Blastopirellula marina: one gene and its partner. Each later gene encodes a partner of the first gene's protein in a complex. Links are inferred from orthologs where the notes say so. Each region holds a gene or a part of one and is shown on either strand. Other genes may lie near its edges.

Evidence for each region.
Region 2: the proteins of carA (region 1) and carB are in contact, whole or in part, in a solved structure (PDB 1KEE), measured with the Escherichia coli proteins. The link is inferred for Blastopirellula marina from one-to-one orthologs.

Annotation. Positions count from the first base shown.
Region 1 is NZ_PUIA01000051.1:59,169-73,315, reverse strand. The notes cover bases 7,200-9,998. They hold carA (glutamine-hydrolyzing carbamoyl-phosphate synthase small subunit), read right to left. Parts: upstream 9,277-9,998; coding sequence 8,122-9,276; downstream 7,200-8,121. Other genes in these bases: C5Y96_RS16435 (hypothetical protein), read right to left, coding at 9,594-9,950; C5Y96_RS16445 (CPBP family intramembrane glutamic endopeptidase), read left to right, coding at 7,442-8,125. Also shown: C5Y96_RS16485 (RNA polymerase sigma factor), read left to right, coding at 1-237; C5Y96_RS16480 (YciI family protein), read left to right, coding at 342-746; C5Y96_RS16475 (DUF1579 domain-containing protein), read left to right, coding at 804-1,286; C5Y96_RS16470 (SRPBCC family protein), read left to right, coding at 1,354-1,908; C5Y96_RS16465 (VOC family protein), read left to right, coding at 1,947-2,375; C5Y96_RS16460 (DoxX family protein), read left to right, coding at 2,428-2,841; C5Y96_RS16455 (PcfJ domain-containing protein), read left to right, coding at 3,428-4,342; ppdK (pyruvate, phosphate dikinase), read right to left, coding at 4,422-7,094; C5Y96_RS16430 (aminotransferase class I/II-fold pyridoxal phosphate-dependent enzyme), read right to left, coding at 10,026-11,276; C5Y96_RS16425 (OsmC family protein), read left to right, coding at 11,478-11,942; C5Y96_RS16420 (hypothetical protein), read right to left, coding at 11,939-13,135; C5Y96_RS16415 (peptidylprolyl isomerase), read right to left, coding at 13,336-14,147. UniProt on the Escherichia coli protein: Small subunit of the glutamine-dependent carbamoyl phosphate synthetase (CPSase).
Region 2 is NZ_PUIA01000037.1:396,305-411,507, reverse strand. The notes cover bases 4,216-8,070. They hold carB (carbamoyl-phosphate synthase large subunit), read left to right. Parts: upstream 4,216-4,594; coding sequence 4,595-7,870; downstream 7,871-8,070. In the rest of the region: C5Y96_RS13590 (sigma-54-dependent transcriptional regulator), read right to left, coding at 1-276; C5Y96_RS13585 (HEAT repeat domain-containing protein), read right to left, coding at 383-2,587; argH (argininosuccinate lyase), read right to left, coding at 2,665-4,053; C5Y96_RS13570 (class I SAM-dependent methyltransferase), read left to right, coding at 8,104-8,883; C5Y96_RS13565 (hypothetical protein), read right to left, coding at 8,880-9,236; C5Y96_RS13560 (DUF1559 domain-containing protein), read right to left, coding at 9,239-10,312; C5Y96_RS13555 (chemotaxis protein CheD), read right to left, coding at 10,524-11,012; C5Y96_RS13550 (hypothetical protein), read left to right, coding at 11,380-11,658; C5Y96_RS13545 (hypothetical protein), read left to right, coding at 11,752-12,132; C5Y96_RS13540 (hypothetical protein), read right to left, coding at 12,143-12,892; C5Y96_RS13535 (hypothetical protein), read right to left, coding at 12,984-13,466; C5Y96_RS13530 (Tex-like N-terminal domain-containing protein), read right to left, coding at 13,637-15,203. UniProt on the Escherichia coli protein: Large subunit of the glutamine-dependent carbamoyl phosphate synthetase (CPSase).

The DNA of each region.
Region 1 (14,147 bases):
CGAGCTGTTGCCATTGCAATGCGCGACGGCCCCGAGGCTGGTTTAACGATAATTGACGACATCCTCACCGAAGGGACTCTATCGGAATATCACCTGGCACATGCCGCGCGAGCAGATCTGTGTCGACGCATGGGCAATACCATGGAAGCCGTGAATGCGTATCGCCGTGCCCTGGAATTGGCGAAACAAGAACCGGAACGCCGTTTTCTTGAGGGACGGCTCAAGCAATTGAGCTAGTCTCCATTTCCCAAGTAATTTTTTCGGGGCCTGTCGATTTGGAAGTCATTGAATCGACCATGGGGTAAAAGATCGAGTTTTGCCTCAGTTTTAGGAGAACCCTGATGAAGTTTGTCTGTTTGGGATACATCGACGCGGCGATGTGGGAGAGCCTGCCCAAGGAAGAAGCCGAAAAGGCGATGGAAGCGTGCATGGCCTACGATAACGAGCTCCGCAAGGGAGGCCATTTCGCGGGTGGTGGGGCACTTTCAGCTCCGCAAAACGGTGTTACCCTGCGTCATCAAGACGGTCAGGTACGCGTGACGGATGGTCCCTTTATCGAAACGAAAGAACAGATTGGTGGCATTCTGCTGCTGGAAGCACGCGACCTGAATCACGCGATCCAGTTGATGTCCAAGCACCCTGGCGTACGTATGGGGCCCTTTGAAATTCGTCCCGCAGACGATGCCATGAACTTGTTGATCCTGGAGATGTCGGAACGACTGGCCAGGGAGGCAGAAGCCTCATAGCCGTCGAGATTGCCGAGTATCGCCCCCTCATTTAATCCCATCGCAAGGACACGAAGCATGCATGCCGATCCCCAAGTCGAACACCGCTGGCTAGAGAACCTTTTGGGCGACTGGACCATGGAAACCGAAGTCGATATGGGTGGCGACACACCCATGGACAAAACGTTTGGAACGGAACGTGTGCGTCTTCTCGGCGACGTATGGGTGCTTTGCGAGATGGAAGGGGGAATGCCAGGGGGCGGTACAGCGCAGTCACAGATGACAATCGGGTATGACCAGCAGAAGAAGTCGTTTGTCGGGACGTTCATTTCCTCGTGCATGACGAACCTTTGGGTCTACACCAGCGGTGAACTCGACGACGCAGGCAAAGTGCTGACATTGAACACCACTGGGCAAAACTTTGCCGAGGAGGGCATGGCACCGTATCAGGACATTATCGAGATCGTCGACAAGGATCATCGTATCCTGCACGCGAGGATGTTGGATGAAAACGAAGTCTGGCAAGAGTTCATGACGACCCGATATACCCGCCGGAAATAAAACACCTGCCCTTTGGAAGAAAGCACGAACAATGGCACTTTCGCCTGGGAAGCGTCGAATGTTGAATATGGCGTTATACCTTTTGATTGGCTTTGTTGTACTGGTTGTGGCCCTGACGATCGTAGTCTCGCTGCGGCCAAATGAATTTCAGGTTTCGCGATCGATGAAGATCGATGCGCCGCCAGAAATTGTGTTTCCCCTTGTCAATCAATTTACTGCCTGGGAGGCATGGTCTCCTTACGAAAAGCTGGACCCGAACATGTTGAAGACCTTAGAAGGTCCTGCGGCAGGTGAGGGATCCGTGATGCGGTGGTCGGGAAATGGAAAAGCTGGTGCCGGAAGTACGACCATTATTCAGAGCGAACCTAACAAGTCGATTGAGATTGATTTACAAATGACGGCACCCATGGCATGTCAGAACGATGTTCTGTTCACGTTCGAGCCGGAAGGTGATAGCACCATCGTGACGTGGAGCATGAGTGGTAAAGTCAACTTTATGGCCAAGATCTTCCACTTGATTCTCAATGTCGACAAAATGTGCGGAGATCAATTCACCGAAGGACTCACAAGTCTGAAAGAGATCTCGGAGAAAGAAGTAGCTACGCCGGCGGCTACCTCGTAACTTGCAACGCCCTCTCTACTGCTAAGAAAGTAACAACGATGATTCAGCAACTATTCGTCAATTTGCCGGTGAAAGATCTGACCAAAACAGTCGAGTTCTTCACGGCATTAGGCTTCACGTTCAATCCGCAATTCACCGATGATTCCGCCACTTGCATGATCGTGTCGGAAAACATCATGGTGATGCTTCTGGTGGAAAGCCGTTTCAAAGAGTTCACCCCCAAGGCGATCTGCGATAGCCACAAGAGTACCGAGGTGCTGAATGCATTGCAGTTAGAATCGCGGGAAGACGTGATCGAGTTCGTCGACAAGGCCGTAGCCGCTGGCGGCAAGACCTATGCAGAACCCAAGGATCATGGGTTTATGATTCAACATGGGTTCGAAGATCTGGATGGTCATATCTGGGAAGTCTTCTGGATGGACCCAGCCGGGTTCGCCCAAGCCCATGCCGGTTCATCCGGTCAATAGTCTGTCCATATTTGAGATCGATGATCGCCATACGTTTTCCAAGGATCAGAAGATGAACGAGACAGAACCTGCTACCACGACCGTTCAACCTAAGTCGACGCCAACGGCAGCCAAGTGGACGGGACGCGTCCTTTCAGGTCTGGTTGGACTAGCCTTTCTGGCCAGCGCCGTGGGGAAATTTGTCGGTGGAGCAGGCCTGGAAGAAGGCTTCGCTCATCTGGGATTGCCCATAGAGATCCAGTATCCGCTGGCTGTCCTGGAACTGGTCGTCGCGATCATCTATTTGATCCCGCAAACAGCCGTCTTGGGCGCAATCCTGCTAACCGGCTACATTGGCGGTGCCATCTGCACGCACTGGAGGGTAGGGGACGTCTTCATCGTGCAGATCATCATTGGCGTGTTGGTCTGGCTGGGCGTGTTCCTGCGTGATCGGCGGCTATGGGTGCTTTTACCGCTCCGAGCATAGTTATGTAATCAAGGCTTCGAATAGATTTCGGCGAACCTTTTTCTCGCGGCAAGTATCTCTCTTGCCAGCGGTCAGGCATGGCGTGATGACTGGCCGCAATTCTTTATCTCTTTGCAAAGGTACGCGCGTCGACAAATACGCGCGGCCTGAAAGTTAGTACTCATGCTCTTGGATCTCGGACATTGACGTGTTTGGTCAGCCCATCGTTGGTTTGACCTGAAGTCACTCGCGAAGCGTGTGTGCGCTCGCGGTTTGTCCGTAACCATCTAAGAAAGCATGAGTTGCTATGAATTCTCGTAAGCAGCAAATGAAGCAATACGTAGACGAAATGCTCGTCTGCCATCAGCCGTGCACGCGACACCGTCGCGCGTACTGGAATTTGATTCGCGAGGTACGAGCTAAGTCTGAAATTTTGAGCGTTGGATTTGATTCGGCTATTCGAAAACCAGAACATCTTCACGTATATATCAGGGCGTTGAGCTATCTGGCGAAGTATCGCACCAAGTGGTTTCGTCAGCCTGAAACATGGCGGGCACCATTTTGTTTATCGGAGCCGACAAGTAATCGAGTTGCGTTTCGTGCGTTAATGAAGCACTTATTCGAACGCTACCCAGTGCCTAACTTCTTGGCGTTTGCCTGGATGCGACCGCAGGCCAAACGTTGGTATCACGAACTGTATGTGCACATGGCCGCCGGTAGTGGAGTGCGCCAGTTCAAGGAGAAGCCTGGCATTCCTTTGACGCCAGCGGCCGCGAAGTATTTTCTCAAGGCACCCGATCACCTGTCCCCTGTCGAGGCGATGCGATGGGCCCAAATTCGAGCGTTTGGCGGTTGCAAACCGTTGGCCCTGGAATTGGTTCGGAACACGATCCTGAAGGAATTGACTCGTGACGAAAGGTTTTGGGAAACGGTCATTCGTTTTCTGATTCGTGAGAAGCTGAGCTACCTACCTGAAGCGTCAATGCTGGTCGATTTTATCGACCAGCAGAAGTACCAGCCTGCCGAGAAGGTCTGGGGGCGCGGTGGTGGTCCGCTACCACTGCAGCCTGAGTTCACGATGAAAGGCCGAACGCTTCGTTCGCTCCAGCGGCACATGTACAACTGGCGGAAAGAACTATTGCTCAAGCAGCCATCGTTGGCCAAACGGAATTTCCATTGGGATGCGATCGAGGTCCAGCCGATGGTGCACCAGGATGGCAACATAAGGTGGCTCATTTTCGAGCTCTTGAACGATCGGGCCTTGATGCTGGAAGGAGCTGCCATGGATCACTGTGTCGGAGATTACGTCGAGCAGTGTGCCGAACGGAAATCGTCGATCTGGTCGCTACGTATCCATGCCAAGGGGTGTCCGAAACGCATGGTCACGATCGAAATCGATCCCGAAAGGAAAGCGATCGTACAGGCAAACGCCAAGAGTAACGAGGATCCGAGCCCTGCCGCGAAAGAGATACTGCAGCGCTGGGCGACTCGGGAAGGACTGGCAATGTGCCTGGAAGAATAGTTGTGGATGGATAACCATGAAAAACGCCGACCTGATTCCAGGTCGGCGTTTTGCTTTTTCAAATAAGCAACGCGAAGGTTTACTTCTTCTTGTTGCGAATAGCAGCCTGAGCGGCAGCCAGGCGAGCGATTGGCACGCGGAATGGCGAGCAGCTCACGTAGTCGAGACCGACGGTGTGGCAGAAGTTGATCGATGCCGGATCACCACCGTGTTCACCACAAATACCGCACTTCAGCCCCTTACGTCCCTTGCGACCCTTGGTGACGCCCATTTCGACCAGCTGACCAACACCAGTGGTGTCGAGCGACTGGAATGGGTCGGTCGGCAGGATTTCCAAGCGGGTGTAGTCAGGCAGGAAGGTGTTGACGTCATCACGGCTGTAACCGAAGGTCATCTGCGTGAGGTCGTTGGTACCGAAGCTGAAGAACTCGGCGTGTTCAGCGACTTCGTCAGCTGTCAGAGCCGCACGCGGAATTTCGATCATCGTACCGATCAGGATGTCGAGCTGACCGCTGTAGCCCTTGTCGGCCTTGGCCTTCTCGATGGTCTCTTCTGCCTTGGCACGTAGCAATTGGAGCTCGGCAGCGGTACCAACCAGCGGGATCATGATTTCCGGCATGCAGTTGATGCGGTTTTTCTTGCATTCGATTGCAGCTTCGACGATCGCGGTGACCTGCATTTCCAGAATTTCTGGATAGGTCACGCTCAAGCGGCAACCACGGTGACCAAGCATTGGGTTGGCTTCGTGCAGAGCAGCCACACGCGACTTGACCTTGGCTGGGGAAACGCCGAGCGTGTCGGCCATTTCCTTCTGGGCCTTAGGATCGTGCGGCAGGAATTCGTGCAGCGGTGGATCCAACAGACGGACGGTAACCGGCAGGTTCTTCATGGCGGTGAAGATGCCGACGAAGTCTTCGCGCTGGTATGGCAGCAACTTGGCCAGAGCGGCACGACGATCAGCTTCGGTTTCGGCGAGGATCATTTCACGCATGCTGGTGATACGATCTTCTTCGAAGAACATGTGCTCGGTACGGCACAGGCCAATACCTTCAGCACCGAAGTCGCGAGCACGCTGCGAGTCCTTCGGGGTATCGGCGTTGGTACGAACGCCCAGCGTGCGATGATTGTCGGCCCACTTCATGACCTTGGCGAAGTCACCGGAGAGCTTAGGTTCGCTCGTTTCGACGGTTCCGGCCATGACTTCACCGGTCGATCCATCGATCGAGATGATGTCGGAATGCTTGAAGGTTTTGCCGCCGACTTTAATCTTGCGACCCTTTTCATCGATTTCGATTTCACCAGCACCGGCGACGCAGCAGCGACCCCAACCACGAGCCACCACGGCAGCGTGACTGGTCATACCACCGGTCGAGGTGAGAATACCAACGGCCGAGTGCATGCCGTCGATGTCTTCTGGGCTGGTTTCCTTGCGGCAAAGGATGACCTTTTCGCCAGAGTGGGTACGATCGACAGCTTCTTCGGCGGTGAATGCCAACGCACCCACAGCAGCACCTGGCGAAGCAGGCAGACCGCGAGTCAGGATCGTGGCACCCTTCTTCGATTCTGCGGTGAAGCTTGGCAGCAACAGCTGAGTCAGGTCGTTAGCTGGAATACGGAGCAAAGCGGTCTCTTCGTCGATCAGACCTTCCTTGACCATGTCGCAGGCGATCTTCACGGCAGCTGCACCGGTACGCTTACCGTTACGAGTCTGCAGCATGAACAGCTCACCCTTTTCAATGGTGAACTCGATGTCCTGAACGTCCTTGTAGTGGGCTTCCAGCGTGTCTTTGATTTCGAGCAGCTGCTTGTAGACGGCCTTGTTCCACTTGCTCATTTCCGAAACCGGCTGTGGCGTACGAATACCAGCCACGACGTCTTCACCCTGAGCATCGATCAGGAACTCGCCGTAGAACTTATTTTCGCCGGTCGAAGGGTTACGGGTGAAAGCCACGCCGGTACCGCTGTCTTGACCCATGTTGCCGTAGGCCATCGACTGAACGTTAACGGCCGTACCCAGCAGACCGCGGATACCTTCCACTTCGCGGTAGCGAACGGCACGTGTGGTGTTCCACGACTTGAAGACCGCTTCGACAGCCAGTTCTAACTGCTTCAGAGGATCTTGAGGGAAGGATTCGCCGGTGTACTTCTGGTAGATCGCTTTGTACTCATTGCAAAGTTCGATCAGGCCTTCCGCAGGCACTTCATTGTCGAGGTTTGCTTTGTACTTCTTCTTGATCGAGCTGAAAGCTTCTTCGAAGTGCTCACGATCGACTTCCATCACCACGTCGCCGAACATGTCGATCAGACGGCGGTAAGCGTCGTAGGCGAAACGTTCGTTGTTGGTGGCATTAGCCAGGCCGACCACCGATTCATCGGTAAGACCGAGATTCAAAATGGTGTTCATCATGCCTGGCATCGAAACGGCAGCACCAGAGCGAACCGAAACGAGCAGCGGGTTCTTGTTGTCGCCGAACTTCTTGCCCAGTTCTTTTTCCAGCGTCGAAATCGCATCGTTGATTTCGTCCATCAAACCCTTGGGCAGCTTCTTGCCGTTCTTGTAGTAGTCGGCACAAACCTGCGTGGTGATGGTCATACCTGGAGGAACCGGCAGACCGATTGAGGTCATGTCGGCGAGGTTCAGACCTTTACCGCCCAGGATGCTCTTGCTGACCCCTTCTCCTTCGGTCTTGGTCTTGCCGAAGTAGTACACCATCTTCGAGGGCTTGGATTTCTTTGCCGTTTTCTTGGCCATGTTTGGAAACCTTTGAATGTCGCAAACGCTGGAGTGTTGTTCGGAAAGGGGTGTCCCTTCGTTGGCAACTAGCAGGGTCTTCCTGCCAGCAATACACAGAAGGGCCGCATTTCATGCGAATATAAGCAGAAAAGTTTACTTGAGAATGCAAGCAAGCGTCAACCAGCCCTCATCTTACGCCGTTTAGCATATCGGGATTTTCAGAATCCTGGCGAATTGGCCTCCCAAGCCGTTTGGCGCATCGAGGCAGAAACAAGACAATAGATTCCAAAGGGCAGGGCGTACGATCCTGCTAAGGTGGCTCACTCCGCAGTGCGTAAAAGACCTGAAAGCGACATTAAATCTCCGTGTTTGACGACGAAGACGACTACGACTACGAAGATCCTCTAGGCCCGGAAATGACCGCTCGGGAGCGAGCGGAAGGGTTTATTCGCACCGCGGTACTCTTCGAGTCGGCCCTGGCATTTGTCGCTGTGGGGCTCGGCTGGCTGGTGGATGTCGCCCCCTGGATCAGTGCCAGTTGGGATACTGGCCATGCTGCGGCCGTATTGGGGGCAATTGGGGTAGGGGCACTGGCGACGCTGCCATTGTTGGCTGCATTCATGGTATTGCAGTATTCCAACTTCCAGTCGCTAAATGAACTTCAAGAATACATGGATCGGCAGATCGTACCCCTGTTTCGCGAGGCGACCCTTTTCGAACTGGGGATGATCAGCCTGGCGGCTGGCCTGGGCGAAGAGGCACTCTTTCGAGGTGTAATTCAGACTTATTTGCATCAGCTGATGGGGCCCGATGCGGGGCCTGCTGTCCCGATTCTCTTAACCAGCCTGCTATTTGGCCTGGTGCATTACGTGACGAGGGAATACTTCATCATCAGTGCCATCATGGGGGCCTATCTTGGGCTCTGGTTCTACTACACGGGGGATATCATCGTCCCCATCGTCACTCATACGCTGTATGACTGGTTTGCGTTGGCATACATGAAGAAGTATGCACCTGAGCTGGATACTAAGGATTCCCCGACAAGCTAGGCTGTCGCAGCACCCTTCGATTCGTCCATCGCTTCGCGAAACCGGAGGAACAGGTATTCGCTATCATGCGGACCAGCGGATGCCTCGGGGTGATATTGCACGCTGAAAGCTGGCAATTCTTTGTGCTTAACTCCGGCGACGGTGTTGTCGTTCAGATTGCGATGGGTGATCTCCAGGCAATCGGGAAGAGAAGCTTCTTCGACAGCAAAGCCATGATTCTGCGAGGTAATCTCGACTTTATCTGTTTCCACGTCGAGAACCGGCTGGTTGGCTCCTCGATGGCCGAACTTCAGTTTGAATGTCTTAGCACCACACGCCAAGGACAGCAACTGATGCCCCAAGCAGATGCCGAAGATCGGCTTCTTACCCAAAAGCCCCTGGATCGTCTCGACTGGGCCAGTCAGTGGTTCCGGGTCGCCAGGGCCGTTGGAGAGGAATATGCCGTCAGGATTGTGGCTGAGGACTTCTTCGGCGGATACCGTTCCGGGAAGCACCGTGACCTTGCATCCCAGATCACGCAGATGACGTGGAATGTTCCATTTCATGCCGTAGTCCAAGGCCACTACGTGTAGGTCTTGTTCTTTTCGGCTGGTCAGTGCCCGATTGCGATCCCCCATCTTAATCCAGGGGCTGAGGTCTTCTTCCCACATCTTTTGCTGTTCGGGGAGGACTTCCTGGACAAGGTTACGACCGACTAGCCCGGCGCTGGCTTTTGCTTTCTCAACGAGCGAAGCGTCGTCCAAGTCGACGCTTGAGAGGACAGCTTTCATCGAGCCGTGGGATCGCAGGCGTCGAACAAGGGCACGTGTATCAATGCCAGCCATGCCGACGACGTTGTTTTTCTTCAGGAACTCGTCGAGTGATCCGTCCGAGCGGAAATTGCTGACGGTGCGGCTTACTTCGCGAACGATGAAGCCCGCCATGTGGATCTTCGCGCTTTCCATGTCCTCGACGTTGACGCCGTAGTTACCGATCTGTGGATAGGTCATGGTCAAGATCTGACCACGATAGCTTGGATCGGTCAGGATTTCCTGATAGCCGGTCATCGAAGTGTTGAAACAGGCTTCGCCAGCGACTTCGCCGATGGCTCCGAATGCGGTGCCAGTGAAAACGGTTCCATCTTCCAGAGCAAGTTTGGCGGGCTGCGACATGTCGTTTCGTTTTCTTATATCTGGGTTCGCGGGGGACGACCGTGGACATTTTCGAGAAGGAAACTAAGTCGCTCATTGACGCGACTAAAGTCTTCCCGAAGTGGGGCCCGATACCAAGGAGTACGGCTGTGGGTCTCCAAGCGAAAGTTTGGACAGCCTTTGGGAAAGCACTTGTTTCGGCGAGCAGGTGCTTTCCTTTTTTTACGTAGGTTTAGACCCTGGCTGTGGGCAAATTTCCGCTATTATAGGCCCATTAAATCTCGCGTACAGGGGCTAGAGTTGCTCTCTAGGGGAATCCGTACACTGCAGGCAGAGATTTATCTTGGAGACTGCAGCCAACGTTGGAAAAAGACCCGCTGCTGCTCGACTGAGGCGGGTTCAATCTCTGAACTCGTCGCAAAAGTTTCGACCAGATGCTCTTGTGCTGCTGGGCGACCAATCTCGTTGCGGTAAGCGACCATGCCTTGGCCCATGTCGCGGCACATATTGGATGGATACACATCTTCACAAGCACCATAGCAGCGTGGACGCCACCCAAGGAGTTCCAGTTGCTCGCGAATTTGACACAACGCGTCGAAGTAATTCCAGTCCGCGGCTTGAAATTGCCCTAGTTGGCATTCGAGTGCCAGAAGGCATCGCCGCGGATCGTCTTCGCCGGCACTCAATCGAAACATGCCCACACACACAGCTTGCGTCTTGTGGACAAGTTCGATTTCAAATTCCTGCGGTTCTGCCACACCTTAGAACACTTAAGCCGTAACCGATTCTGCTTCAGCCTCTTTAAGGCATCCCTTGATCTGGCGGACAGCCTGACGGAGCCGGTTCTCATTCTCGACCAGGCTCAAGCGTAGATAACCTTCGCCGCTTGGCCCGAAGCCGCTACCAGGGCTGACAGCTACGTCCCCCTTTTCCAGCAGCATCATGGCAAAGTCCATGGTGCTCATGCGTTTCTGCCATTCTTCGGGGATTTTTGCCCAAACAAACATGCCAGCACGGGGTGGTGTCACGTCCCAGCCAAGGCGAGTCAGACCATCGACCAGAGCGTCTCGGCGGCTTTGGTAGATCTGGCTTTGGGCTTCGACTGCAGCGTCCCCTTCACGCAGTGCGATGATCGAGGCAATTTGGATAGCCTGGAACATGCCGTAGTCGTAGTATCCTTTAATGGTTCCCAGGCCGCGGATCATCTCTTTATTGCCGGCACAGAAACCGACACGCCAGCCAGCCATGTTGTAGCCTTTGCTCATCGTCGTGAATTCCACGCCAACGTCGCTGGCACCTGGAGCCGAGAGGAAGCTAGGTGGCTTGTAACCATCGAACGCAACGTCTGCATAGGCGAAGTCGCTGATCACCATCAGGCCGTACTTTTTGGCGATCTTCACGACGTCGACAAAAAACTCAGGTTCCACGGTTACGGTTGAAGGATTGTGCGGATAGCAAATGATCAGAAGCTTAGGCTTCGGGTAGAGGTGTTCGCACGTGTAAGCGATATTCGAAAGGAACTTTTCGCTGTTGGCAACGTCCAGGGAAATCACATTCCCGGAAGCCAGTGCAACGGCATACGTGTGCACGGGAAAATAAGGTGCTGGAACAATCGCCGTATCGCCGGGGCCCATCATGGCCAGGCACATATGCGAAAAGCCTTCCTTGGAACCCAGGCAGACCATGACTTCGGATTCTGGATCCAGGCGAACCCCATATTTCTTGAGGTACTTGGCCGCAACTTCTCGTCGTAAGTTGCGGATGCCATTGGACTTGCTGTAGCCATGGTTGCGAACGTCCTTCACGGCTTCGCACATCTTTTCCATGACATAATCGGCAGGTGGGTCCGATGGATTACCCATCCCCATGTCGATCACGTCGTTCCCGGCGACTCGCTTGTCATACAGCAAGGCGTTAATTCGCCCAAACATGTATGGAGGCAGGCGGTAAACGCGCTGCGCAAATTGAACCTCAAATGGAGGGTCTTGTTGGTCATCGTGGGAGTGAGCGGAATCGGACATGGATGTCGTATTTCGGCAAAGTGGTGGAAAGTTAAATTTGCCGGAATTAGTAAGGGGAACCGGCATGCATATTCTAAAATCGTCAGGCGCGTAAGCCAAGGCGAGACGTACTCGACTCGGGCTGGCTTGCCCACTTTGGACAACGGAAAGTAAGAAGAGTTCACGGCTTGGCGTCAGAATCTAGGCTTGTAGGAGGAAGCGATGGAAAACTTCTCGGCGATGGTACATTGGGAACGTGGGGATCAGAACTTTCTCGACAAGAAATATCGTCGGTCTCATGAGTGGAGGTTCGACGGCGGAGCCGTTATCGGAGCGTCCTCGTCACCCCATTTTCTTCCCCCGCCCATGTCCGACCCGAGAGGCGTCGATCCGGAAGAGGCCCTTGTCGCAGCCATTTCCAGCTGCCATATGCTCTGGTTTTTGGCCATGGCGGCCAAGCATGGCTGGCTAGTCGATAGCTACGACGATCAGCCGAACGGCAAGATGGACAAAAACAGCGCGGGGAAAACGGCGGTCTCTCTGGTAACCCTTCGCCCTAAAGTCGTTTTTGGTGGGGAAAACTTACCAAATTCTGACGAAATCGATGCGATGCATCACCAAGCCCACGAACTGTGTTTTGTCGCTAATTCGGTGAGATCCGAGATCCGAATCGAACCAAGAGCCTAACTTCCTGCCGCAGTAGGTTCGACAAGTTCTACGCCGCGACGAGTGACCTTGTATGGTCTCGTTAGCCCGCTTTTGTCGCCGTGCCCTTGCCCATCGCCAGTGTTCACGCCGTTTTCAAAGCAGAATAGGATGCGTAGGTCTCCTTGTTCTCGCTCAAGTTCTGAGACTTTCACGCGAAACTTGCCATTCTGGTCGACCTTGCCAGCGAATGATTTTCGAAAGTAATCGCCGCCTCCATGGGGTGCTTCCTCGATAACCACGACACTGTGGGCCGGGATGTCCGTGTTCAGCTCTCCGGTAATTTCCAGGTATCGACCGTTGCGATTGAACTCGCCTTGGAGTGAGGTCAATTCAAACTTAGGCATTTGAGTTCGCTGGGCAATGCTACCTGAGAAAATTGGGTGCTTCCAAAGCATGGCCGCCGTCGCATCGCACATATAGACCTTATTTTCGCGAGCGTCGACTTTGTTGTGGTAAACCTTTGTCTGGGGGCCCATCAGGGTATTGCCGCGACGATCACGAGAGATCGGTCCTAAATGCGGCATCCCCAAGCCATGACCGAGTTCGTGGATGCAGGCCTTGAGGGTCAGGTCCTGATTCAATCCGCCAGCCAATGGGAACTTCGGGTCAAGCTCGCCAGGAATGTTCGTGTAGTTGCAAATCGCCCAGCCACCGTCGAATGAGTTACCACCTCCGCGATAGTCAGAAAACCGCTTGGGTGGATCTCCCAGGTAAACCCAGATCCACCAGATGTGGCGATCCCGGCTAAGGTTGTACTTTTTTACCGCCGCCTCGATGACAGAGGGATGGAAGCCTGGTTTGTCATACTTGCCGCTATCCATGGGGTGCTCGCCACGAATGAAGAGGAACTTGTAGTTCCCGCTGTCGTCGCGAGGGAAGGGGGTGGTCACTGCCGGAGGGTATCCGTTCTTGGTCATCTCCTTCACCAAGAAATCTTCGGTTATCGCCGCGATCTGAGCGAAGCGGCGCTGAACGCCTGGTGGCGGCTGGACATCAGAGGGAACGAACAGGACCATGTTCAGCAAAGGATAGCCCTGCGGTGAATTCTGTGCCCAGCAGTTCTGAACGGGAGTGGCCAGGAGCCAAACGAAAGCTACCAAGATGAGCAGCGCTGGCAAGTTGCATTGCGAAGCCCATTGAACTGGGCGTCTGGCGGTTGGAATCTCGTGCATGATGGAGTTACTGAGACGGACAAGCGTTAAGGGGTGGGTAACTGCATGCCCAGGATGGGGGCCTATCTTTTAACAATACGATATTTGGCCAGATAATTCATCCAGAATCCTTGCTACAAAGGGGCAACGAAAAAAGGACCGTACTTTTGTACGGTCCTTTTGGTTTGTTGACTCATCGTGCCGATCAGGCCAGATCGGTTTTACTTTCGCTGCTGCATCTGCTGGCGTACAGCCGAATCGTAGGCCTTGCCGGCCTGAGTGGTATTGGCCAGGAAGTTATCGATCTGGGCGTTGTCACGCAGTCGCTCGAATTCCTCGGCCATTGCCAATCGCAGTTTCTTTTCGTGCAGTTCTTTCACCAATTCATCGCGGACGTCTTCGACACTGTTAATCAGCGGCTTGGTAAGGCCAAGACTGTACAGAATGACGTACTGATTGCCGGTAGCGATGATGCCAGAGATCTCGCCTGGCTGCAGATTGAACGCTTCCTTTTCGATGGTTGGTTGCCCACCGTTCTGGCGAATCGGTGGAACCTGACCATCGTTGTTCTTCGAGACAGGTTCGATCGAGTACTGACGGGCCAGTTCGCCGAAGAACTGTTCGGTTGGGTTGCGGCGAGCCATTTCCCAGACTTCCTGAGCACGGCGTTGGCTATCCAGGACGACGGCCAGAACTTGGGCTCTTTCGCCGTAGTTGGCAGCAAAACCCTTGGTGATGTCTTCGTCGGTGATTTGGACTTTGTTGTCCACAAGCTTCTTCAAGGCGACCGTTGGCCAGACAGCGTCGCGAACGTATAGTTCGACCGAAACGCCTTGCTCTTGGGTGACCTGCTTCAACCAGGCTTCCATGTCAGGCTTGCCTTCCTTGGTGAGGAAGCCAAACGAGTCAGCAGCACGGACGATTTCTGCTTCGAGATCCGCTTCCGATACGGAAAGTTGACGACGGGTCAGTTCCTGCTGCAGGATCTTGCGATTGATCTCGCCGTCCAAGACTTCAACGCCATGACGGGTGA
Region 2 (15,203 bases), on another replicon or contig:
GAGAAAAATACTCCCGCCGTGAGCTGCTTCAAATCGCCCGGTGCGGTTACCAATGGCCCCGGTGAACGCTCCACGGACGTGACCAAACAGTTCGCTTTCGAGCAGACTTTCACTCAACGCACCACAGTTGACCTTCACGAAGGGGCCGGAAGCACGCTGGCTGAGGCGGTGCACCGATGAGGCAATCATTTCCTTACCGGTACCTGTTTCACCTAACAGAAGTACAGACGCGTTCGTTTGGGCAACTTTGCGCGTCAGGCGGTAGACATCCGCCATGGCCTTGCTGGATCCGATCAGGCCAGGGATAGGGGGTTCGTACCCTAGGGGTGCGTAATCTTGTGTGTAGTTGGAAGTCGTTTCGGAATACAGTCCCATTGCTAACCTACGGGCCGATCTTGGCCGGTTGGTCGAAACGAACGTCTTGGGTCGGCGCCTCGAGGATGTCCAGAATCTTGCCAAGCACGGCCTGAGTCTCGGGGTCCAATTCCTCCGAGGCGTTATAGCGGTCGTACTGAGCCACAATCTGATCTTTGGTGAGGAGTATACCGCGGCGTTCAATCGCGGACTTCAATGCATCAGCACATGCCTGACGCAGGTTAATTGGGTAGAAAGGATCGCTCGCATAGTCGATCAAAGCCGTCTGAGCGATCGGCGTACCAAGCTTGCCAAGCAAGCTCGCCACGTCGGCGGCAACGTTTTGGTCTGCCAATCGGCGAACCGCAATCTCTTCCACTTTCAGGAAGTCGTAGAAGTCATAGTCGTCTGGGGTATCGAGCATACGGCTGATCTGGGCAAACGCGAATTCCGCATCGGCTTCACGCTCGTCCGCCGGGACCAATAGACGCCCCTGGGCAAGGTACAACTGCTTTAGTTGAAAGATAAACCCTTCGACATCGTTCGGGCGAATCATCACAATCGTGAGAGGATCGTCCTTGGTTCGCAGTTGATAATGAACCACTTCACCAATCGGCGCGATAATTCCGATCGGTACCTCAGCCGTACGGCGATCCTTTCGAAGTATCTGAACTGTCTCCATCATGGCCGGCAATGCCAGCGGTTTGCTGATGAAGATCGCTTCGACGTCCGGAGAGGAATGGGCTTGCTTGAAAAACTCGCGGCCACCTGGCGTAACTAGCGGCTCGAGCTGAAGCTCTGACAAAAGGCCTGCCATGCGTTGGGCGTTCTGTTGATGGAGTTCGCCCAGCAAGATATTCCGCTTACCTTGAGCCGAAGCCATGAAGTCCAGCGTATCCAGCAATTCGGCCGAGCCTGCGTAGGGAGCCTTCGGGTCGATAGTCAAAATGCCCTTTGCCGCTGCCCGACGGACCCGATAGACCGGCGACTGAAGCGCCAAAGCCAATGGGCTGAGCTTTCCTTCGACGGCAATCAAGAGATCCGCGTTCTTGGTCGCGCCGATTTGCTCGCAGGCAACCACCGCACCCTGAGCGAATTTGCGATCTTCCAGGCCCTTGGTCAGGGCCGATTGCAGAAGTTCGACTCCATGCTTGTCGACCAGTTTCTTCAGTTCAACATCCGACTCGCCCAAGACACCCATGCGTTGCATGGCGGCTAATGCGGCCTGGACCTGGACTTCAGCATTGGTTTCGTCCAAAGCATAGAGATCCCGAAGCAACTGCCCAGCGGTGACCACTTCAGCATCCGCTGGCGGAACAGGCGTCATGACGACTTGTTTCTTCGCCGCATCCCATGTCCACAGCTCGACCAGGCCGTCTTCATTGACCGGGAACATTGGACCTTCCCCCAGATACATCTTTACCCGCTTGGCCAGGTAAGCTTTGACGTCGTCTGCGGTTGGTCGCGATTTGACGGTTGCGTCCAGATATTCGCCAATGGCCGAGCGAAGTTGATCGTCATCGGTCAGGACATAGGGGCCTACCAGGAACTGTGCGGCCCGGTCTAAATCGAGTTGCTTGGCAACGTCGACCAATTCCGCCACAAGCAATGGATCGGAACTATCCAGGGCAGCCAGAAGTGGACCATGGATGGCCTGATCCATTTGCACAAGCATTCGCTTGGCGGCAGGCCGGACGGCCTCTCGGCTTGGGTCGGCAAGTGCGACAAACAGGGGATTAGCGGCTTCCGCACCAGCGTTCTTCAGTTGTTTGGCGGCTTGATTGCGAGCGACTTCGTCCTTATCAATCAATTGATCGACAAGCTGGCTAAGTCGTGCTGGATCCTTGTAATACGCATCGAGTTTCGTCAGCAGCAGGGTAGCTGCTCTGGCCCCTTCCGGCTGCAGAGCGTCGATCGATTGCAAGCGGAAGATACGACCGGAACCCAGCTTCTGCTGAGCGGCCAGGACTTCGTCGACGGCAGGATCGTTTTCGATCAGCTTCGCCAAATAAGCTTTACCCAAATCGCCGCGACCAAGATCGGCGGAAACAATTGCCGCATTAATTAGCTGCTCGGCCGTAGTTGGATTCGATTCTTTGAGTGCTTGAATCGCGGCCGTATCCACAGGTGCGACCGGCGCGGGCTGTTCCGGTTGCTGAGCCAGGGCATCATTCGCGATGACCAGGCTAACAAGGAGAGCGATCGTAAAAGCAATCTTAAGGAATCGTTGCATCTGATTTTCGCAAGGTTAGTGGGATGGCATTTCGAACGAAAATGCCCATTCCTTGGCAAGGAAAAAATCCTGGAGGGTCAGCTCAATTCTAATTGCTCCTTCCAGCGAACCACTTGCTTTTTCACCATCTCGGGCGAGGTTGAGCCATAACTTCGGAATGCAGAGACCGCTCGCTCCACTCCCAGGATGTCATAAACGGATTTATCCAACGAATCGTTAACCGCCGTAAAATCCTCGAGCGGCAATTCGGCCAGACGACACCTCTTTTCCATGGCCTTACCAACCAGGCTGCCAATTTGATGATGGGCCGTCCGCTGGGGAGTTCCCTTGCCGATCAGATATTCCATCAGCGTGGTCGCATCTAGGAAGCCATCTTCCAGCCGCAAGTTGATCGACTCGATATTCAGGGTCGCGCCCTCGACAATCGAAGCGGTCAAATCCAGCGACCGGTGAACGGTGTCGACCGAATCGAACAGCCGCTCTTTGTCCTCTTGCAAGTCTCGGTTGTAGGCCAGCGGCAGCCCTTTAATGAGGACCAGCAGCGATTGCAGGTTCCCTATCACACGAGCCGTTTTGCCGCGTATCAGTTCGCAAACATCCGGATTAATCTTCTGCGGCATGATCGAACTGCCGGTGCAGAATTGCTGGGGAACCTGGATGAATTTGAATTCCACGCTCGACCAAAGCACCCATTCGTCGGCCCAAACACTGAGGTGTTCGGCGATCATGGTCAGGACGAACGCGTACTCGACCAGGAAGTCTCGATCGCTGGAAACGTCGATGCTGTTGGCGGCTACGGCCTCGAATCCCAACCGCTTCGCTACATTTTCGCGATCGATGGGTATGGTGGTCCCTGCCAAAGCAGCTGTCCCCAGGCTGCATACGTTCACGCGGCGGCGACAATCGGCCAGACGCTCTCGATCACGCTGGAACTTCTCGGTGTAAGCCAACCAATAGTGTGGGGCCAGCACCGGCTGTGCCCGCTGCATATGGGTGTAGGCCGGCATAATGACGTCGATGTCGGCATCGCAGCGTCCAACGAACGCGATTTGCAACTGCTTCAGCAGTCGATCGGTTTCGTCGATGGAATCGCGGATCCAAAGCCGCGCGTCGGTCGAAACCTGATCATTTCGGCTTCGCCCGGTATGTAATTTCCGGCCCACATCCCCCAGACGCTCGACCAGTGCGCTTTCGATGTTCATATGAACGTCTTCCAGTTTCTCGTCAAACTGGAAGTCGCCGTTGTCGATCTCCCCCTTGATAAGTGCAAGCGCCGTGGTGATTTGGGCTGCCTCATCACTAGTCAGCACACCCACATCGGCCAGCATCTCGGCATGGGCGATCGAACCACGAATGTCCTGGGCGTACAATCGGTGGTCGAAGCTAATGCTTTCGGTGAATTTTTCGACCCGAGCGTCGACCGCGGAGTGAAACACTCCACTTTGAGAGGGGCTGTTCCGGGACAAGGTTGCCTCAGAAATATGCAAGAGTTGGCGTGTAGGGAGAAACGTAAACCACTTAAATGCTAAGTGGATCGGTAACGACTGTCAACGCGCCAGACCAGGGGCTGCGCAGTTATTAAGCATCGCCAGAAACGAAATCGCATCCATGGATCGATACAGCCGGAATGATGCGCGCAATCGCGGGGAATTCGGATGCTTCTTGAGCATCCTGCTATTTACCGCAATCTATTTAGCCACACCAATGCCCATGCATCACGCACCACTTTCCTAAATTGCTGGGAAGCAGCAGAGACCGTTCACCAAATTGGCCTAAATCCCCATTATGTAATCAGTTGGTTCGGCTACGGGGCTATCAGTAACCATGACTTAGTGGAAGCGATGACGAATGGTTCGGAAATTCATTTTGTAATGCCCCATTCGCGCCCCTTGTTATCGCGTCGATCGTGCGGTTAAATTGGTGGGATTTTGCACTTCAAGTTCATGAAGACAGGGGCTACTGCGCGCCTGTCACCGCCCTCACTTCAGCCCAGTACGAGAGCCCCCAGTGCCGCGACGCGACGATATCAAAAAGATCTTGATCATTGGTTCCGGTCCTATTGTGATCGGCCAGGCCTGTGAGTTCGACTATTCCGGCACTCAGGCCTGCAAAGCGTTACGTGAAGAAGGTTACGAGGTGGTGTTGGTGAACTCCAACCCGGCCACCATCATGACCGACCCGGACACGGCCGATTCGACTTATATCGAGCCGCTGACCGTCGACATTCTGGAAAAGATCATCGCCAAAGAACGCCCATGTGCTTTGCTCCCCACGCTGGGTGGACAAACGGGGCTGAACCTGGCCATGGATCTCGACAAGCACGGGATCCTGGAAAAGTACGGCGTGGAAATGATCGGTGCTCGGGCCGACGTTATCGCCAAGGCCGAAGAACGCGAACAATTCAAGCAGGCCATGGATAAGATTGGCCTGGAAGTCTGCAAAGGGGCGACGGTCCACACGGTAGCCGAAGCCCGGGCAGTGCTCGAACAAGTTGGCTTGCCGGCGGTCGTTCGCCCCAGCTTCACCATGGGGGGTTCCGGCTCCAGCATCGCCTACAACCGAGAAGAATTCGACCAGTTGGTTCGTAACGGTCTCGATCAATCGCCGGTCACGGAAGTGCTGATCGAGGAATCTATCATCGGCTGGAAAGAATATGAGATGGAAGTGATGCGTGATCGCGACGACAACGTCGTGATCATCTGCTCCATCGAAAACTTCGACCCGATGGGCGTGCATACCGGCGACAGCATCACCGTTGCCCCAGCCCAAACGCTGACCGACAAAGAATACCAGCGCATGCGTGACGCCTCGCTGGCTGTGATTCGCGAGATCGGTGTCGAAACGGGTGGCTCGAACATTCAGTTTGCCTGCGATCCGACCTCGGACCGCATGATCGTCATCGAGATGAACCCACGCGTGAGCCGCAGCTCGGCGTTGGCCTCGAAGGCGACCGGCTTCCCCATCGCGAAAATCGCCGCCAAGCTGGCCGTCGGCTATCGCCTGCACGAACTGCCCAACGACATCACGCGCGAGACGCTGGCCTGTTTCGAGCCATCGATCGACTATGTCGTGACCAAAATTCCTCGTTTCGCCTTCGAGAAGTTCCCGGAAGCCGACAGCACGCTGACTACCCAGATGAAAAGCGTCGGCGAAACGATGGCCATCGGCCGTACGTTCAAGGAATCGTTCCAGAAGGCCCTGCGTGGCCTGGAAGTGGGCCGCTTCGGCTTCGGCTGCGACGGCAAAGACTTATGGGGCACCGACGAGCAGCCCACCGATGACGAAATCCGCGCGAAGCTCTCGAAGCCCAACGCCGATCGTCCCTGGTACATCCGCTACGCGCTGAAGTCAGGCATGACAGTCGCCCAGTTGAACGAAATCACCGGCATCGACCCATGGTTTGGCGATCAACTGATGCAGCTTGTCGAGTACGAAAACGAACTCGCCGAGATTGGCTCGATCAGTGAAATCTCGAATGAGAAACTGCTGCAAGCCAAACGCTGGGGCTTCTCCGATCGCCAACTGGCGACCCTGCTCAAGAGCAGCGAGATGGAAGTCCGTAGCGAACGCAAGAAGCGTGGCATCACGGCGATCTACAAGTCGGTCGATACGTGTGCTGCTGAATTCGAGGCGTACACGCCGTACTACTACTCGACCTACGAAATCGAAAACGAAGTCCCCGCCAAGAATCCGGATCAGCGACGGATCATGATTTTGGGTGGCGGCCCCAACCGAATCGGGCAAGGGATCGAGTTCGACTACTGCTGCTGCCACGCTTCGTTCGCGCTCAAGGAGCTGGGCATCGAATCGGTGATGGTCAACAGCAACCCCGAGACGGTCAGTACCGACTACGACACATCTGACCTGCTGTTCTTCGAACCTCTGACAACCGAAGACGTGCTGAACATCTGCGACGTCGTTCAACCGGACGGCGTAATCGTCCAGTTCGGCGGCCAGACGCCACTGAACCTGGCCCGCGGCCTGGCCAACGCAGGCGTACCGATCATCGGGACGAGCGTCGACACGATCGATGCTGCTGAAGACCGCGAACAGTTCCAGCAGTTGCTCAACCGCTTGAACCTGAAGCAGCCACCCAATGCGATCGCCCGCAACATGAGCGAAGCCCGAGCCGAAGCAGCCAAGGTTGGCTATCCGGCCCTGGTTCGTCCGAGCTTCGTGCTAGGCGGCCGTGCGATGGAAATCTGCTACGACGACAAACAGTTCGAGAGGTTCGTGGCCGAAGCGTTCCTGGTCGCCCAGGGGCAACCGGTGCTGATCGACAAGTTCCTGGAAGATGCTACCGAAGTCGATGTCGACTGCATCAGCGACGGCGAGAACGTGATCGTCTCTGGCGTGATGGAACACATCGAAGAAGCTGGCGTGCACAGTGGTGACTCGGCCTGTGTGATTCCTCCTTACAGCCTGCCAGGCCCGATCGTTCAGGAAATCCGCGAAGCGACCATCGCCATGGCGAAGTACCTGAAGGTGGTCGGTTTGATGAACGTGCAGTTCGCCGTGAAGCAGGAAGATGGTGTCACCAACGTTTACGTGCTGGAAGTGAATCCACGTGCCAGCCGCACGGTACCATTTGTGGCCAAGGCCACCGGCATGCCAGTGGCCAAGATTGCCGCTAAGGTGATGACCGGCTGCACGCTGCCAGAACTGGGGATCACCGGCGAACCGATTCCGGCTCACGTTTCGATCAAGGAATCGGTCTTCCCGTTCCGCAAGTTCGCAGGCGTCGACATCGTGCTCGGCCCGGAAATGCGATCAACCGGCGAAGTAATGGGGATCAGCGAACGGTTCAGCCTGGCCTTCGCCAAGTGCCAATTGGCTGCCGGCGTGGTTCTTCCACAACCGCAAGACGGCAAGATCTTCGTAAGCGTCTCGGAACGCCACAAAGATCAGATCGCGGACATCTCCGCCCGTCTGCGTGACATGGGTTACGAGCTTCTGGCCACCGACGGCACGGCCCGCCGACTGGAAGAAGCAGGCGTGCCTGCCCAGCGAATCAAGAAGCTGGCCGAAGGTCACCCCAACCTGCTGGACCTGATGATCGACGGAGCCGTTTCACTGGTCATGAATACGCCCAACGGCAAGGGTGCCCGAACCGACGAAGGCCGCATCCGCGCCGCCGCCGTCCAACATGGCATCCCATGCATCACCACCATCCAAGCCGCCGAAGCCGCAACCAAAGCCATGGAAGCCCTACGGAAGGAAGAGATGGAAGTCGAATCCTTACAGGACCGCTTCAAGCAGGTGAATATTCACCAAACGACGTAAGAACGTTTTCTGTGGTTAACCAATTCAAAACGCCAGGGAAGCCAAACTGTTCCCTGGCGTTTTTTGTTTCTTGAGCACCTGCAAAAACCAGATACTTGTGCCTGACAGATGAATGGCAAGTACTCAGGATGCCAAGAGAACTTTTTATTGCAACTTGGTGTCTTGGAACCATAAGCAAAGATCATTATCGCCACCAACAGCTTTTGATAGCACTCACCCCAAGGCCCCCATCGATGGACATACTTAATCACAATCGCGAAGCATGGAATCGCCAGGTCGATGAAAAGGACCGTTGGACAATTCCGGTTACCAGCGAAGAGATCAACCGGGCCAGGGGAGGGGAGTGGTCTCTGGTTCTCACGCCGACCAAGCCGGTTCCGCGAAGTTGGTTTCCTGATGATCTCACGGGCGTGAAGATTTTATGTCTTGCTTCAGGCGGTGGGCAGCAAGGGCCGATCTTAGCCGCGGCGGGTGCGGACGTCACCGTGTTTGACAACTCGCCGAAGCAGCTGGAGCAGGACCGATTTGTGGTCGAGCGTGACGGGCTAACGCTGAAGACCGAGCAAGGAGACATGGCTGATCTCAGCAGGCTTGCGGATGGGTCGTTCGATCTTATCTTTCACCCATGTTCAAACTGTTTTGCCGAAAACATTCTGCCCGTATGGCGCGAAGCATTTCGGGTGCTTCGAACAGGCGGGACGCTTCTAGCTGGCATCTGCAACCCGGTGCGATTTATCTTTGATGAAGCTGCCGAGAGTGAGCGTGGAGAACTGGTTGTCCGCCACAAGATTCCTTACTCAGACCTGACGCACCTCACGTCGGAAGAGCTGGAAAAAGTAGTGCAAACGCAACCACTAGCTTTTGGGCACACGCTAGAGGATCAGCTCGGCGGACAACTGAAAGCTGGATTCTTGCTGGCCGATCTGTTTGAAGATCGATTCGATGAAAGCGACTTGATCTCGCGTTATGTCGATACTTTTATGGCGACACGAGCGATAAAGCCGAACCACTAATCGAGCTCGGGCAGAGGATTCGATTTTTGCGTCTGCTCCTGCATTAACGTCCTTACCGAAGCGTAGGCCATTTCCCAATGTCCTTCTTGGGCCTTTTGGGCGATCCCTTTTAACCAGGCTGCTTCCTGGGATTCCAACTGACCATCTTGCGTCGACTGGTCGATCATCTGGGTAATCTTCGCGATCTTCGTGCTATCCCTTCTGCTGCATGCCGAGCCCAGTGCCATCGCATAGTCGTAACCTGTTGGACTGATCTCACCGAAGGTCGGGCGTGTAAGCCAATAGCCAAGTACCGCGACGACTAGAACAACGCCAACGGCGATCCCTGCCAAAGCTCCTTTAGATATTTCCACGTTCAGAACCCCCTCGACTTGATCACTTCCCCTTCGTTCATGCTCGCCAACTCGGCTGCCAGAATCAGGTCGATCGTCTCCGGCTGCAAACTGACAGAACCATCGCCGAACAAGACATTGCCGCCGCTGGGATGTTCGGAGTACATCTGCCCCACGTGAAGCGTCGGGAAGTTCATCGGGTGAATGATGGGATCGCCGGTGATGTCGAGCTCGCCGCCTGATGGCCCTACATGCATCATGACGAGTGTTGCCGCAGCGTCGGGACCATTCTCTGGGGTCGAATACCTCGGGTGCGTATAGGCACCGGGAATCACACCGACCCAGGTCTTGTCGCTCAGCTTCGAGGAATGTTCGCTGATGAAGAGCGTGTTCGTCGTGCCGTCGGTCACATCGCGGAAGCTAACCTTCGAGTTACGGTAGAAAGGTCCATCAGCCACTTTTGAAGCGTCCCCATGTATCTGTACCGTCTTGGTGGCTCCGGTATAGATATTTGTGAACACGGGGCCACTTGCTGACGATCCACAATCTCCCCAGCACGACTCTTGCCCGTGACTAGCAATGTAGTGCGATCGGCCAACGACGATCGAACTGCCATAACGTGAAAGGGCGTTTCCAGAACTATCGCGTAGGGTGAATGGATCATGGTCTCCGCTCGATGAGGGGCAAAGGTAGGCCTCCAACTTCGTATCGATAAAGGGTCGATTCGCTGAATCCCAAATGGAACGCCCCATATTCAGCGAATCGGTAATCGTTCGCTGTTCCATGAAAGGGAGGATTAGAGCAGCCCAGCCCCAGCCTGGGGCAGCGTCCCAAGTATCAGAATCGATCGCCGCCCAGGCCGGCCCATTGCCGTCTCGCGTCGCGTAGCTGACATACCCCGACGGAAACACACGGTGTGTCGACGCATAGTTGTGAACGGCCAAACCAATCTGTTTGAGGTTGTTGGTACATTGCATCCGCCGTGCTGCTTCACGGGCTTGCTGCACCGCTGGCAACAGCAAGGCGATCAATACGCCGATGATGGCAATCACCACCAACAACTCCACCAGGGTAAATCCACGACGAAACGAATTCATAGCAGCAAGTCCTCGCCTGACGATTACGCAGAACAAAAATGTTTATTTTTATTCACACACGCTATTAATTTTGATTACTCAAACATTAGCCGCAGCAATAGGCGATTGTCAACAGTCAAACAGAAATTTTTGGCCAGCCTAAAACCTGAGTGATAAAGCAAGAGCCGTTGCGATTTGGCAGAGTATCTGTCTGGAGCAAGGACAGATCCGACTAGATCTTGGCGACAAACTCGAGGCCTACTTTGACCTGTATCTCGCCACTTTCGAGATCGAAATAGATGACTCGGCCACTTGTACCGCCAACGTGCTGAGCCAATATGGGAATCTTCTGGAGCCTGAGTAATTCGCAGGCCTTGTCGATGTTCTTGCGGCCTACTTCATGGGTGGAACTCGAAGCTTTGAACATATTCGAGCCACCGCAGACTTTCGCGACGATGGCTCGACGTCGAGCTCCGCTTTTGGCCAACTGATCGAGCATCTCAGGAATGGCCGTATCAACAAAGCGACCAGGCTGCTTCGTGCACCCCAGGCTTTCACTAAGCATTGCATGAGCCAGGGCTCCATGCCGTGTCTCCTGACACCAAAGTGCGATACCGACGCAGCTTCCCAGCAACGTTTCCAGCACATTAGGTGCTGACGAGGCAACAATCCCGGCCATCGGCACGCGGATCGAAGTTTTGCTGAGATTTACGGTAGCCATTTCGCTATTGTCCCTGTCGATTTGGCAAGGTGCCTCACACGGTTTTGGGGTGCGAATAAATCTAGCTTACGGTGACCGGCGAGAATCCGTAGATGAAGTTTTCTCGTCGTTTCCCTTCACGTTCGCACAGCCTGAACCGCCAAAAGAAGCGATTATGCCCATCAAAACACCTATAACGCTTATTCACTCGCCACAGGTTTCGCATATCAGGCGACAAAATGTCGTGTTCGAAATTCCGCGATATCACGCTATTTCTCTACCGAAAGTTGACTTTGCTTTGATTAATTGGTACTAAATACTTCACAACTTGCTGAGCCTCTGATAACCTCCGCTTGTTCACCCTTTTACGCATTCATAAAGAAGAATCATGGCCAAAAAGAAGGCGAAGTCGGCGGCAGCGGACGCCAACAAACGAGTCCCACGCAAAGAGCCATACGATAGCGATCGCATGAGCAACGTGGTCGAACGTCTGCGCGAGCAAGCAGGCCGCATTTCGCAGTTGGCGCGAACGCTAGATGATGCCGATATCGACGAGGTCGTCATTGACGGACACGCCATGCTATTGCGCGGGCTCAATCAGATCGACAACTTCGCAGACAACGCTGCACGTGCCGTACGTGAAGCACGTACGATGAAGTTTGGCTAATCGAATAGGCCCATACCGCCTCAGAATAGACCTCCCGTGATTACGTTACTCGAGGAGATCTTACCATTCTCATTTTCTGCGCGGGGGGAGCGAATGGCCGATAAAAAGGTCTCCTGGGCCGCGTGGGGCTGGGTGACGCTGTTGGTGCTCATGCTGGTCATTCCAATTCTGGGAGTGGCCATCGATCAGGCTTCGGCGCTGGGCTCATTTCTTTTCCCGGTCATGGTCGGCACCATGTTGGGCGCAGCGACTCTTTTAGCAGCACTGTACGTCAAGAACTTTCCCTGGTGGTGGTCGATCGCGCTGGCCGTGTGGGCCTTGATGCTGGTCCTCTTTCATCGACAAATGGGACTGCTGCTGACCGGCGGTGTGCTTGGCTGCATTCTGGTTGTTTTCAGAGCCCTCTTGATACAAGCAGGACAGCGCATCGTTCGCTGGTACCTCAACCGGAGAAAGCCAGGGACGCCTGAGTGATCGTAGACGCCTACTCCTTCGCGTCCTCGGTCTTCTTATCGTCAGTCGCTGTAGTGTCTGGCTTTTCGTTCCAGAGCGTCTCGATCAATCGATAGCCTTCAGGATCGTGCGTTTGCAGTTCGGCTTTAACAAATGGATAGAAGTCGTTGGTTCCGAAGTAAGCTTCCGTCAACTCGGCAAAGTACTCTTTTTCATCCTCCATGGCGTAGTGCTTCTTCTTCGAACCATCGATATGACGTACCTCGTTGTATCCACCAGATTTCTTGGCCTGTTGGAATGCCTCGATGATGCGTGGTTCGTCGTAGCCCAATATTCGATCGTGATAGCCGTGTGAGAGTTCGTGCAGCAGCATGAATGGCTGCTCCTTCGTCCATTGCAGGAATGTCTTTGCGCTCGATACTTCAACTGCCTTGGCTTTTTCACGCAGAAAACCATTTTCGCCCAGCCAGTCCGCCGATACATGGTAGCAGGCGCACGGATTGGCCTCCGTATTGTCACTTTCGAGCCAAATCGGAATCTTCTGTAGCGCGGCGACCGCGTGCTCAGGCAGGCGTCGCTGAATCTCGTAGAGTTGGTAGTCGATCAACTCCAAGGCGGCGTCCCCGGTTTCTTTCTCGTCACGCAACAAGGTCTTATGCACGAAGACGTCCCAGCCTCGGATGCTCTGTTGGTGGTAGGCACTGACAGGGTCAGGCTTCTGGGACTTTTGGTCGCTGGTTTCCGCTCCCAAGACCACCGCAAAGATCATTAGCCACTGCATCGACAGACTCCTTAAGAAACCAGGACAAGGCTTGCTTAAGATTAGCCCAATGGGGATCCGATCGCAAAACAGAGAGGATCGCTGTTCCCTCTTAGGTTGCAGAATACTGCTCGGCGTATTCGACAACCCACAAATCGATCAGATCGCGAAAGTCTGCCTCTTCAACCTCGCTCAACTTTTCAAAGTGCGTTCGGTGGAACAGTTCCTTGTTGCGGATCATCCCTTTACCGACGAGTTCCAGCACGCGCACCGAAGAGTACGGCTTGACCGCCAGTTCGATCCGGCTGTAGAGATTCCGTCGCTTGGGTCCGGATAGGTCGAGATCGTCGCGAACACAAGCCCCGCCCCATCCTTGATCACCAAAGAGCGTTTCATACTGGAAGCCGGGGAAGTGGTTGGGCAGTTTTTGCAAACACTTTTCGATGTAATCCGAGATCTTGAGACGCAATCGACTGTGCAGCTCACGGCATTCCTCATCGGACATCGCGGCCTCTTCCTCCGCGCGTCGTTTCGATTCGCTCCGTTTCTCACCGCGCTCGATAGCGCGCTTCAATCGATCTTCAAAGTCGGACATACGTCAGTCTTTCCCCTAGGCAGAACTTGCAAGTGCGGTCAATCCATTATTACGCCTGATCGCGAAAGGAAAAACCACCGTTATGAACAGGGGGCCCTGTGGCATTCTCGGGGTTTGGGGACCGGAATGCCTGGGCGTTTCATCGGATGCCAGGCGTCAAAGCTCGAAACCTACTTCTTTGGCTTCTTCTTATCTTCCCGCTGCATATCGAAAAACTGCTGGAGATCGCCAAAGGAACGTAGCGGTTCCTTGCCTTCCTTCATTGCATCGGTAATCGGCTTGGATGGCTTTGGCTTGACGGCGCGACGCTCGTTGTGTCGCGGCTTGCCACCCTGCTTCCCCTTGCCATGTCCACCGCCGCCGGCCTGAGGCTTGTGACCACCACCTTTGCCCTTGGCCCGCTGAGGGCGTTCGGCACGGGGGGGGCGACTTGGGCGTCCTTGCGGCTTTTCCTTCTTTTCGACTTCGATGGAAGGATCAATCGCGGTAAGCGAGACGCGGCGGCGTTCGCGATCGATTTCGATGACCCATACGCGAATGACGTCCCCGACGCTAACGACTTCGTGTGGGTCGGCGACGTAGCGATCGGCCAAGCGGCTGATATGAACCATGCCGCTGTCGTGGAGACCAATATCGACGAATGCACCAAAGTCGACCACATTCAGCACAGTTCCCATCATTTCCATGCCAGGCTCCAAGTCTTCCAACTTGAGCACGCCACGGCGGAAAAGGGGAGGAGGGAAGTCCGCACGAGGGTCACGACCGGGGCGTGACAGAGCCCCCATGATGTCGCGAGCCAAGTGGACACCAATGCTCAATTCTTCGGCCAGCTTATCGATGTCGGCAGAACCGATCTTGGCGAGCAGTTGCTTGTGGTTCTCGTCCGAAGCAGCAATCTCAGCCGGTGCTGGCTGCGGGGCAGGCACTTCAGATACTTCTTCGCTAGACGTTTCCGAAACCTCGGCTGCCTCGCCGTTGGACTCCACCGCAACCGGCGAACTCTCTTCCGTGGTTTGCGTGGTCTCTGCGGAAGCAGGCTCGACGGACGCTTCACCTTCAGCTTCCGTCGTGGCCGTTACCGATGCGACGGCTTCGACGACCTCAGCTTCGGCGGCAGGCTCGATCACCGGCTTCTCTTCTTCCAACTGGAACGACTTCGGCTTTTCGACTATCGGCGGAGGGGATGGAACCGTCGCCAAAACTTCAGTCAACGAGCAACCAAGCTTATCCAGAAGCTTCGTGGCTACCTCGTAGCTTTCCGGGTGAATCCAGGTAGCATCCAGTGGATTCTCGGCCGGAACGACCTTCAAGAAGCCAGCGGCCTGCACGAATGTCGCTTCCCCGATTCCGGCGACTTCGCGAATCTCTTCACGGGAACGGAACGGCCCTTTCGCCTGGCGGTGCTCATAGATTCGACGGGCAGTCAGCTGATTGAGGCCCGAAACATAGCTCAACAGGGCCGGACTGGCCGTATTCACGTCGACGCCAACGTAGTTCACGCACGACTCCACGACGTCGTCCAGCGAGTCGCGCAGATGCTTGGCTTTGACATCGTGCTGGTACAGCCCGACTCCAATGTTCGAAGGATTGATCTTCACCAGTTCCGAGAGTGGATCCAGCAGACGGCGACCAATACTGATCGTGCCGCGGATGGTCGCATCGAATTTCGGGAACTCTTCACGCCCCAGTTCACTCGTCGAGTAAACACTCGCCCCGGCCTCGTTGACGATCAGGTAG